One region of the Streptosporangium becharense genome, then DNA from elsewhere that is predicted to be linked to it. Evidence: riboswitches for the same ligand, from Rfam matches in the RefSeq annotation. Region 1 holds a riboswitch; the other holds the start of a gene.
The links. A riboswitch is a leader RNA that binds a small molecule or an ion and turns the genes downstream of it on or off. The one in region 1 is predicted to bind glycine.

Region 1 (5,438 bases):
GGGATGTGTTACGCCTCACCTGAGGTGAGCGCGGTGTACTCCGCGGCCGACAGCAGGTCGTCCGCGGAGCCTTCGAGGCGGACGCGGAACAGCCAGCCGTCCCCGTACGGGTCGCTGTTGATCAACGCGGGGTTGGCGTCAAGGGTCTCGTTGACCTCGACGACCTCACCGCCGACGGGGGCGAAGACATCGCTCACCGACTTGGTCGACTCGACCTCACCGATCGGGGTGCCGGCGGTGACGGCCTCGCCCACCTCGGGAAGCTTCACGTAGACCACCTCACCCAGCGCGTCGGCCGCGTGGGCGGTGATGCCCACGGTGAGGGTGATGCCGTCCTCGGCACCGGAGACCCACTCGTGTTCCTTGGTGTACTGCAGGTCCTCGGGAATGCTGCTCACTTTTTCCTCCTGTAGAAAGGCAGTTCGACCACGTCGACCGGCTCATGGGTGCCCCGGATGTCGACGGCCAGTCCTGAGGTTAGGCCGTTGTCCACATACGCCATGGCGATGGGCCTGCCCAGGGTCTGGGAGGGGGCCCCGCTGGTGACCGTCCCGACGATGGTGCCCTCTCCGGCGACCACCACCGAATAGCCGTGCCGGGGCACCCGGCGGCCGGTCGCGACCAGGCCGACCAGGCGGCGGGCCGGCGGGACGTCCTTGCGCGCCTCCAGGGCGGCCCGGCCGACGAAGTCACCCGGCTTGTCGAACCGCACCACGCGGCCCAGCCCGGCCTCGAACGGGGTGTGGTCGGCCGACAGCTCGTTGCCGTAGAGCGGCATGCCCGCCTCCAGGCGGAGGGTGTCGCGTGCGGACAACCCGGCGGGGACCAGCCCGTGCGGGGCGCCCGCCTCGGTGAGGGCGGCCCACAGCGGCTCGGCGTCCTCGGCGGCGACGAACAGCTCGAAGCCGTCCTCCCCGGTGTAACCGGTGCGGGCGATCAGCGCCTCGCGGCCGGCGACGGTGGCGGGCAGGCCCGCGTAGTACTTCAGGCCGTCCAGGTCGGCGTCGGTGAGCGCGGCGAGGATCTCGGTGGAGCGCGGGCCCTGCACCGCGACCAGCGCGTATCGCTCGGAGCGGTCGTCCACCGCGGCGTCGAAGTCCTTGGCCCGCTCGGTCAGCTCGGCGGCGACACGCGGGTAGTTGGAGGCGTTGGCGACGACCATGAACTCCTCGGGCGCCAGCCGGTAGACGATCAGGTCGTCCAGCACGCCGCCCTCGGCGTTGACGATCATCGTGTAGCGGGCCCGGCCGGGCTCCAGGGCGGACAGGTGACCGACCAGCGCGTAGTCGAGCGCCTCGGCGGCCTGCGCGCCGGTCACGAAGATCTCCCCCATGTGGGACAGGTCGAACAGGCCCGCAGCCTGGCGGACCGCGTTGTGCTCGGCGGACTCGCTGCCGTAGCGGAGCGGCATCAGCCAGCCCGCGAAGTCGGTCAGCGTCGCGCCGAGTGACTCGTGGACGCCGCGCAGCGGCGTGGGTCGGGACATGTTCGCACCTCAGACAAGGGTCAGATGAGAGCATCCTCCCCCTCTGTCATTGATGCCTGAGAGCTTCACCCGGTTTTTGCCGGACTTTCACCTTCGGCGAGGTCGCGGGACCTGCTTTCCAGAGGGCACCTACCCGCACGGTCCTTTGCCTTGAGAGGTTCGCGGGGAGGGCTTGCTCCTTCAGGGGTCCTGGCCTGGATGTCAGGACGCTCTCCCGCACGGGTTCACCGGTGTCGCGACCACCCTAACCGCCCGGCCCGGTCTCGCGAAATCCCCCAGTCGTCCTCTCCTCCCGGGTCGCGGATCGCCGTGCGAGCCCGATGGCGCCCCAAGGTGGGTTTGTCAATTTATGTCCGTTTCCCGTGGTAGCGTCCGACAACTTGCACGTTTCGGAGGTGATTGATGACGACCGAGGTGGGTTCCCGGCCGCGACCGGGGGCCGGTTCCGGTGACGACCCTCGGGACAAGGGGCTCAGCCGGAACTCGGTCGGCCTGTGGAGCAGCGTGGCGCTCGGCGTCTCGACGGTGGCCCCCGTCTACTGCCTGACGGCCACCCTCGGCCCCACGGTGGGGGAGGTCGGGCCGCAGATGCTCGCGGTGTTCGTCGCGGGTTTCCTGCCGATGTTCCTGGTCGCCTACGCCTACCGGGAGCTGAACCGGCGCTTCCCCGACTCCGGCACCTCCTTCACCTGGACGGTCAAGGCGTTCGGCCCCTGGGTGGGCTGGATGTGCGGCTGGGGCCTGGTGGTGGCCACGATCATCGTGCTGTCCAACCTGGCGGGGGTCGCGGTCACCTTCTTCTACGTGCTGCTGGCGGACGTGACCGGGAACCCGGCGCTGGCCGACCTGGCCGGTGACAAATGGGTCAACGTGCTGACCTGCCTGGTCTTGGTCGCCGCCGCCACCGCCGTCAGCTACCGGGGCATCACCGCCACCCGGCTGCTCCAGAACGTGCTGGTGCTCTTCCAGCTCGCGGCGCTGGTGTCGTTCGCGGTGATGGCGATCGGCAAGGCCGTCTCCGGAGACGTGCCCACGGCGATGGCCTTCGACCTGGCGTGGTTCGACCCGTTCGCGGTGGCCACCTTCAGCGCCTTCACCGCGGGCCTGTCCCTGTCGATCTTCATGTTCTGGGGCTGGGACACCTGCCTGACCCTGAACGAGGAGACCGAGGGCAGCTCCAGGACGCCGGGCAGGGCGGCGCTGCTCACCGTGCTGACCATCCTCGGCAGCTACCTGCTCGTGGGGGTGGCCGCCGTCATGTACGCCGGGGTCGGCGACACCGGCGTCGGCCTGGGCAACCCCGAGACCGAGGACAACGTCTTCGCGACCCTGGCCCACCCGGTGATGGGCGGGTCCGGGGTGATCCTGATCCTCGCGGTGCTGGCCAGCTCCGCGGCCAGCCTGCAGAGCACCTTCATCCCGGTCGCCCGCACCGTCCTCGCCATGGGCTTCTACGAGGCGCTGCCGGTCAGGTTCGCCCGGGTCCACCCCCGCTTCCGCACGCCCTCCTACGCCACGCTCTGGGCCGGGATCGGCACCGGGGTCTTCTACTCGGTCATGACGGTGTTCAGCGAGGACGTCCTGGTGGACACCATCTTCACGCTCGGGTTGATGATCTGCTTCTACTACGCGCTGACCGCCTACGCCTGCGTCTGGTACTTCCGGCGCGAGCTCACCGCGAGCGTGCGGGACCTGCTGTACAAGGGCCTGCTCCCCGGGCTCGGCGCGGTGGCGCTGACCGCCGTCTTCGGCAAGACGGTCGTGGACATGTGGGACCCCGCCTACGGCACCGGAAGCTCGGTGTTCGGGGTCGGCGGGGTCTTCGTCATCGGGGTGGGCGTGCTGCTGCTGGGTGCTGTCCTGATGGTCGTCCAGAGCCGGATCGACCCGCGGTTCTTCCGCGGCGAGACCCTCCGCCCCGACACCGGGGCACTGGTCGTCCCCGACTGAGGACGCCCCGGCGCGCTACCGCGCGACCGGGACGGTGTGCCGTACCAGGGCCTCGAACAGGGCGGATTCCTCGTCGGCCTCGGGGTGCCACTGGACGGCCAGGGCGAACGGGTGACCGTCCACTTCGACGGCCTCGACCGTGCCGTCCTCGGCGCGGGCGGTCACGGTCAGCCCGGCGCCCAGGCGCTCGACGGCCTGGTGGTGGTAGTGGGCCACGTCCACCGTCTCGGCGCCGAGGATCTCGCCGAGGCGGCTGCCCGCGGCCGTCCGCACCGGCATCCGGCCGAACCGGCCGGGGGCCGGTGCGTGCCCGTGGTGGCCGACCACGTCGGGCAGGTGCTGGTGGAGGCTGCCGCCGAGGGCGACGTTGAGGATCTGCATCCCCCGGCAGACCCCGAGGAACGGCACGCCCCGCTCCAGCGCCGCGCGGACCAGGTCCAGCTCCGCGTCGTCGCGGAACGGCCGGACGTACCCGGTCCGCTCGTGCGGTTCCCGCCCGTACCGCTCCGGGCCGACGTCCCCGCCGCCGGCCAGGATCAGCCCGTCCAGTCGCTCCACCAGCGGGCCGGTCTCGCCCGCGGGCGGCAGGATCACCGGCTGCCCGCCCACGCGGGCCACGTGCTCGACGTAGGTGTACGGCAGCAGGGCGGCGGTCATCTCCCACACGGTGAACCTCGCGGGTTCGACGTAACAGGTGATGCCGATGACGGGACGGGACATGATCTCTTGCCTTGCCTTGCCTTGCCTTGCCTTGCGTGTTTCCTCTGCCCGGTGCCGCGCCGGGGCCGCGGCCTTCCCGCCCCGCCCCGGCGCGGCACCGGCTACAGCGGGGTGACGTACGCGCCGGAGATGCCGCCGTCCACCAGGAACTCCGACCCGGTGATGAAGCTGGAGTCGTCGGAGGCGAGGAACGCCACCGCGGCGGCGATCTCGGAGGCCTCGGCGAAACGGCCCAGCGGGATGTGCACCAGGCGGCGCTGGGCCCGCTCGGGGTCCTTGGCGAACAGCTCCTGGAGCAGCGGCGTGTTCACCGGCCCCGGGCACAGGGCGTTCACCCGGATGCCCTCGCGCGCGAACTGCACGCCCAGCTCACGGGACATGGCGAGCACCCCGCCCTTGGACGCGGTGTAGGAGATCTGGCTGGTGGCCGAGCCCATCACGGCGACGAAGGACGCGGTGTTGATGATCGAACCCTTGCCCTGCCGCCGCATGTACGGGATGGCGTGCTTACAGCACAGGTAGACCGAGGTGAGGTTGACCTCCTGCACCCGGCGCCAGGCGTCGAGGCCGGTCTCCAGGATCGAGTCGTCGTCCGGCGGTGAGATGCCCGCGTTGTTGAACGCCACGTCGACGCTTCCGTAGGTCTCGAACGCCGTCCGGAACACCCGGGCGACGTCGTCCTCGTCGGTCACGTCGGCCCGCACGAACAGGCCGCCGGCCTCTTCCGCGGCCTTGGTGCCGGTCACCTCGTCCAGGTCCACGCACACGACGCGGGCACCCTCGTCGGCGAACCGGCGGACGGTGGCCAGGCCGATGCCGCTTCCCGCGCCGGTGACGACGGCCACCCGGTCCTGCAAACGCCGCATGTCTCTACTCCTCGGAAATGAAGACGTTCTTGGTCTCGGTGAACGCGGACAGGGCGTCGGGGCCCAGTTCGCGGCCGAGGCCGGACTGCTTGAAACCACCGAACGGCGTCCAGTAACGGACGCTCGAGTGGGAGTTGACGCTCAGGTTGCCCGCTTCGACCGCCCGCGCCACCCGGAGTGCCCGGCCGACGTCGCGCGTCCAGATGGACCCGCTGAGGCCGTACGGAGTGTCGTTGGCGATCCGCACGGCGTCGTCCTCGCCGTCGAACGGCACCACCGACACCACCGGGCCGAAGATCTCCTCGGTGAAGGCCCGGTCGTCCGTCGAGCGCGGGGTCAGCACCGTCGGCGGGAACCAGAAGCCCGGCCCGGTGGGGCACGTCCCCTGCAGATGGGGCGGCTCGGTGACGAAGGAG
Region 2 (5,438 bases), 1.7 Mb from region 1:
GCGGTGCGCGCGGCCGCGCGGGAGCCGGGCAGATCCCCGCGCTCCTGGAGGACCACGGCCAGGCCCACCGCCGCCTGGGCCAGGTCGGGTGCGCCGGGATCGGCGACGAGCTCAGCGAAGATCGTGGCGGCGCCGTCGAGGTCGCCCGACTCGGCCAGTCTTCGCGCGGTTTCCAACGGAGGCGTGCCCACCTCTGGCATGCATGATCCTTCCAGGACGAGGAGACGCCCCGAGCCTAACGACTCGGGGCGTCACCCGTCCCCCGCATACCCGGCGAATCGGCGGCCGGAGCCGCCGATCCGCCGGGCATGGGGGATCAGTCCTCGTAGGCGGCCAGGGGCGGGCAGGAGCACACCAGGTTGCGGTCGCCGTAGGCCTGGTCGATGCGGCGAACCGGCGACCAGTACTTGTTCTCACGCAGGGAGGCCAGCGGGTAGGCGGCCTCCGCCCGGGTGTAGGGGTGGGCCCACTCGTCGGCGAGCAGGGAGGCGGCCGTGTGCGGGGCGTTGCGCAGCGGGTTGTCGACCTTGTCGTACGCGCCGGAGGCGACCTTGGCGATCTCCTCGCGGATCGCGATCATCGCGTCGCAGAACCGGTCGAGCTCCGCCAGGTCCTCACTCTCGGTCGGCTCGATCATCAGCGTGCCGGCCACCGGGAAGGACATCGTCGGGGCGTGGAAGCCGTAGTCGACGAGGCGCTTGGCCACGTCGTCGACGGTCACGCCGGTCTCCTTGGTGATCTGGCGCAGGTCGACGATGCACTCGTGGGCCACCAGGCCGCCGCGGCCGGTGTACAGGACCGGGTAGTGCGGGCTGAGCCTGCGGGCCAGGTAGTTGGCCGACAGGATGGCCTGCTCGGTGGCCGCGCGCAGGCCGTCGCCGCCCATCATGCGGATGTAGGCCCAGGAGATGGGCAGGATGCCCGCCGAACCGTACGGCGCGGCCGAGACCGGGCCGACCGCCGAGCCGTCACGCAGCGGGTGGCCGGGCAGGTAGTCGGCCAGGTGGGCGCGGACCGCGACGGGGCCGACGCCGGGGCCGCCGCCGCCGTGCGGGATGCAGAAGGTCTTGTGCAGGTTGAGGTGGGAGACGTCCGCCCCGAACTCGCCCGGCTTGGCCAGGCCGACCAGCGCGTTGAGGTTCGCGCCGTCGACGTACACCTGCCCGCCGGCCTCGTGGACCAGCTCGCAGATCCGGCCGATCGTCTCCTCGTACACGCCGTGCGTGGACGGGTAGGTCACCATGATCGCGGCGAGCTGGTCACGGTTCTTGTCGATCTTGACCGTGAGGTCGTCGAGGTCCACGTTGCCGTCGGAGTCGCAGGCCACCACGACGACGCGCATTCCCGCCATGACGGCGCTGGCGGCGTTGGTGCCGTGCGCGGACGAGGGGATCAGGCACACGTCGCGGCCGTGCTCGCCGCGCGCCTTGTGGTAGGCGCGGATGGCCAGCAGACCGGCGAACTCACCCTGGGAGCCGGCGTTGGGCTGGATCGAGACGGCGTCGTAGCCGGTCACCTCGGCCAGCCAGGTCTCCAGCTCCTTGACCAGCTCGAGGTAGCCCTGGACCTGGTCCTCGGGGGCGTAGGGGTGAAGCCCGGCGAACTCGGGCCAGGTGATGGGCTCCATCTCGGTGGTCGCGTTGAGCTTCATGGTGCAGGAGCCCAGCGGGATCATCGACCGGTCGAGCGCGACGTCCTTGTCCTGAAGCCTGCGCAGGTAGCGCAGCAGGGCGGTCTCGGAGCGGTGGTTGTGGAAGACCGGGTGGGTCAGGTAGTCGCTGACGCGCACCAGGGCGGGCGGCAGCGCGTCGTGCGTGGCCGCGTCGAGGTCGGTCAGGACCGCGCCGCTGACCCCGAAGGCGGCCAGGACCTCCTCCAGGTGGATGAGCTCGGTCTTCTCGTCGCAGGTGATGCCGACGTGGTCGGCGTCGACCAGGCGCAGGTTGATCCCGTTGTCGCGGGCGGCGGCGACGATCTCGTCCGCACGCCCCGGCACCCTGGCGAGCACGGTGTCGAAGAAGGTGTCGTGCACGATCTCGACGCCGCCCTCGCGCAGGCCCTCGGCGAGCACGACGGCGTGCCGGTGGGTGCGGCGGCCGATCCGGCGCAGGCCCTCGGGCCCGTGGTAGACGGCGTACATGCCCGCGATCACGGCGAGCAGCACCTGCGCGGTGCAGATGTTGCTGGTGGCCTTCTCCCGGCGGATGTGCTGCTCACGGGTCTGCAGCGCGAGCCGGTAGGCGGGGTGCCCGTCGGCGTCCTGGGAGACGCCGACCAGCCGGCCGGGCATCTGCCGCTGGAGGCCGTCGCGGACGGCCATGTAGGCCGCGTGGGGGCCGCCGAAGCCCAGCGGGACGCCGAAGCGCTGCGAGGAGCCGACCGCGATGTCGGCACCGAGCTCACCCGGCGCGGCGAGCAGGGTCAGCGCGAGCAGGTCGGCGGCGGCGACCACCTGGGCGCCGCGGGAGTGGGCGGCGTCGGCGATGGCGCGGAAGTCGCGCACCCTGCCGCTGGCCCCCGGGTACTGCACGAGCACGCCGAAGCAGTCGGGGAGCTCACCGGTGAAGTCGCTTTCGAGCAGCTCGATGCCGAGCGGTTCGGCGCGGGTGCGCAACACCGCCTTGGTCTGCGGCAGCGCGTCGGCGTCGACGACGAAGACGTTGGACGGGACGCGACCGGCCCGCCGGGCCAGGGTCATGGCCTCGGCGGCGGCGGTGGCCTCGTCGAGCAGGGAGGCGCCGGCGACGTCGAGCGCAGTCAGGTCGGAGACGACCGTCTGGAAGTTGATCAGGGCCTCCAGGCGGCCCTGGGAGATCTCCGGCTGGTAGGGCGTGTAGGCGGTGTACCAGCCCGGGTTCTCCAGCAGGTTGCGGCGGATGACGGCCGGAGTGATCGTGTCGTGGTAGCCCAGGCCGATCATCGAGGTGAGCACGGTGTTGCGCGAGGCCAGGACGCGCAGTTCGGCGATGGCCTCGACCTCGCTCGCCGCCGGGGGCAGGTCCAGCCGGTCGGCGGTCCGGATCGCCTCCGGGACGGCCACCGCGGCCAGGTCGGCGGTGGAGGCGAAGCCGACCGCCTCCAGCATGCGGGCCTGGCCCGCGTTGTCGGGCCCGATGTGGCGGGCGGCGAACGGCGGCGGGGCGAGCTCGCTGAGCGGTGACAGATCGGTCATGGAAAGCCTCCCGAGGCGGTGGAGACCGGCGCTGGGCGCGGGCGTACGGCCGGATCTCCCCCTCTGTCATCGCGACCTGAGAGTTTCACCTGCCCTGCCGGGAGGCTTTCACCGTCGGTGAGACGCGCCTGGCGGGCGCACCTGCTTTCCAGAGTTGCCTCGTCCGTGCGGTACGGGTGCCTGAGAGATTCCGGGGAGGTTGCTCCTTCGGCGCCCCGATCGTGCCGGGGTCTCTCCCGCACAGGGTCAGTGGCGAATCAACTTTACCCGGTTCGTCGTGCTCTGCGACGACGGGCCAGCTCATCGGCCTGGTGATCTTCTAAAGGGCTCGCCGGCTCCGCACGCTCGCCGGGAATGTCCGCCAGGGAGCCCTCCACCTCCTGCCAGACCCGGCCGAGGGCGATGCCGAAGACGCCCTGCCCGCCCTGGAGCAGGTCGATGACCTCGTCGGGGGAGGTGCACTCGTAGACGCTCACCCCGTCGCTCATCAGGGTGATCTCCGCCAGGTCGTTGACCCCGCGGTCACGCAGGTGCTGCACGGCGATGCGGATCTGCTGGAGGGAGACGCCGGTGTCGAGGAGCCGCTTGACGACCTTGAGCACCAGGATGTCGCGGAAGCCGTACAGACGCTGGGATCCGGAGCCGTGAGCGGCCCGGACGGTGGGCTCGACCAGACCGGTGCGAGCCCAGTAGTCGAGTTGCCGGTAGGTGATGCCGGCCGCGGCACAGGCCGTCGGGCCGCGGTAGCCGATGTCGGCGGGCACCTTCACCGGTCGCCCGTCGAACAGCAGACCCTCTTCACCCGCGCGCTGACGTGCCGACTGGCGCCGTTCCGGGTCATCCTGGCCGGCGTTTCTACCCTCGCCGCTGCTGACCGCCACGCGGACCTCCGGCTTTCTCTCATCCCGCGGCCTGATCTGGGGGTTTACGCACGACCGCGGGTTTCACTTGCACCGTAGGACCGGTGCCAAGCCCAGTCAACGACCCCACCCGGCGCGTCGTGAAGCGTAAATGCACCGAAATTCCTACCCTGCGCGACCAAAGTCCTCAGGTGTGATGTTGTCAAGGAATTCCCTGAACTTCTCCACCTCGTCCTCCTGGTCATCCGGAATGATCACCCCCGCTTCCCGGACCACCTCCTCACTTGCGAAGATACGTGCGCCGGTGCGCAACGCCAAGGCGATGGAGTCGGACGGGCGCGCACTCACCTCGACCCCGTTGGAGAAGACGAGATCGGCGAAGAAGATCCCGTCACGCAACGCGACGATGTTGACCGTGCTCAACCGGACGCCGAGCCCGTCGAGGACGTCGCGGAACAGGTCATGGGTGAGCGGCCGCGGCGGCGGCTCCTCGGCCTGGGCCATGGCGATCGCCGTGGCCTCCGTCATGCCGATCCAGATCGGCAGGTAACGCTCCCCATGCGTCTCTTTGAGCAGGACGATCGGCTGGTTGGAGGGCATCTCAACTCGAACGCCCACGACCTCCATCTGCAACACGGGCTGCTCCGTCTTCGCTGGATTCCGACCGTTTTGTTCAACGTAACACTCGTGAGGGCACAAGCGCCTGGTCAGGCTCTCACCGGCCCAGGGCCTCACGAACGCCGGAACGTACCAGGGAGGCGTGCAATTCCAGCAGCAGGCCGGAGATCTCCCGCGCCGTCTCGTCGGCCCGGTCGATCGCGCCGGGCCCCCGGCGCCGGAGCAGCGGGGCCACCGCCTGCTCCACCAGACCGGCCTCGCGCTCGGCGGCGGCCTTGACCGCTCTCAGATGGCGGGCGCGCAGGCCGAAGGGGGCCAGGGCCCCGACGCTGCGGGCCACGGCCAGCGCCTCGGCGTCGTAGTGGCGGGCCACCGCGGCCAGCAGCCCGTAGTCTTCGAGCTCGGCGAGGGTCTCCTCGTCGATCTCCGCCGCGGCCAGCAGTTCTTCCCGGCTCAGACGCACCTCGGGAGGCGGGTCGCTGGGAAGTGCCCGCGGCCGGTCGACCGGCCGCTGCTCGCGGTCGGCCTCCTCGAGGCGGTCCTTGATCACGCGAAGCGGCAGGTACCGGTCGCGCTGTTCCCGCAGGATGTAACGCAACCGCTCGACGTCGGCGTAGGTGAACTTGCGGTAACCGGAGGGACTGCGCTCCGGCACTATCAAGCCCTCGCCCTCCAGGAAGCGAATCTTGGAGATGCTGACGTCGGGGAACTCGCCCTGCAGGAGGGCGAGCACCTCCCCGATGCTCATGTGCGCACGGGCGGCCTGCGAGCTCATCATCCTCCCGCGG

Region 2: it holds a riboswitch for glycine, as region 1 does, so the genes downstream of both, gcvP (aminomethyl-transferring glycine dehydrogenase) here and gcvT (glycine cleavage system aminomethyltransferase GcvT) in region 1, are expected to answer to the same signal.

What each region holds. Positions count from the first base shown of each region.
Region 1 is NZ_JACHMP010000001.1:2,423,202-2,428,639, reverse strand. It holds gene gcvH (glycine cleavage system protein GcvH) at 9-398, opposite strand; gene gcvT (glycine cleavage system aminomethyltransferase GcvT) at 395-1,486, opposite strand; glycine riboswitch at 1,520-1,614, opposite strand; glycine riboswitch at 1,615-1,713, opposite strand; gene F4562_RS10375 (APC family permease) at 1,889-3,436, shown strand; gene F4562_RS10370 (gamma-glutamyl-gamma-aminobutyrate hydrolase family protein) at 3,452-4,156, opposite strand; gene F4562_RS10365 (3-oxoacyl-ACP reductase) at 4,258-5,022, opposite strand; gene F4562_RS10360 (aldehyde dehydrogenase family protein) at 5,027-5,438, opposite strand, start outside.
Region 2 is NZ_JACHMP010000001.1:766,149-771,586, forward strand. It holds gene F4562_RS03365 (hypothetical protein) at 1-200, opposite strand, end outside; gene gcvP (aminomethyl-transferring glycine dehydrogenase) at 317-3,172, opposite strand; glycine riboswitch at 3,331-3,421, opposite strand; gene F4562_RS03375 (MerR family transcriptional regulator) at 3,436-4,053, opposite strand; gene F4562_RS03380 (bifunctional nuclease family protein) at 4,198-4,668, opposite strand; gene ftsR (transcriptional regulator FtsR) at 4,748-5,425, opposite strand; gene F4562_RS03390 (double zinc ribbon and FHA domain-containing protein) at 5,425-5,438, opposite strand, start outside.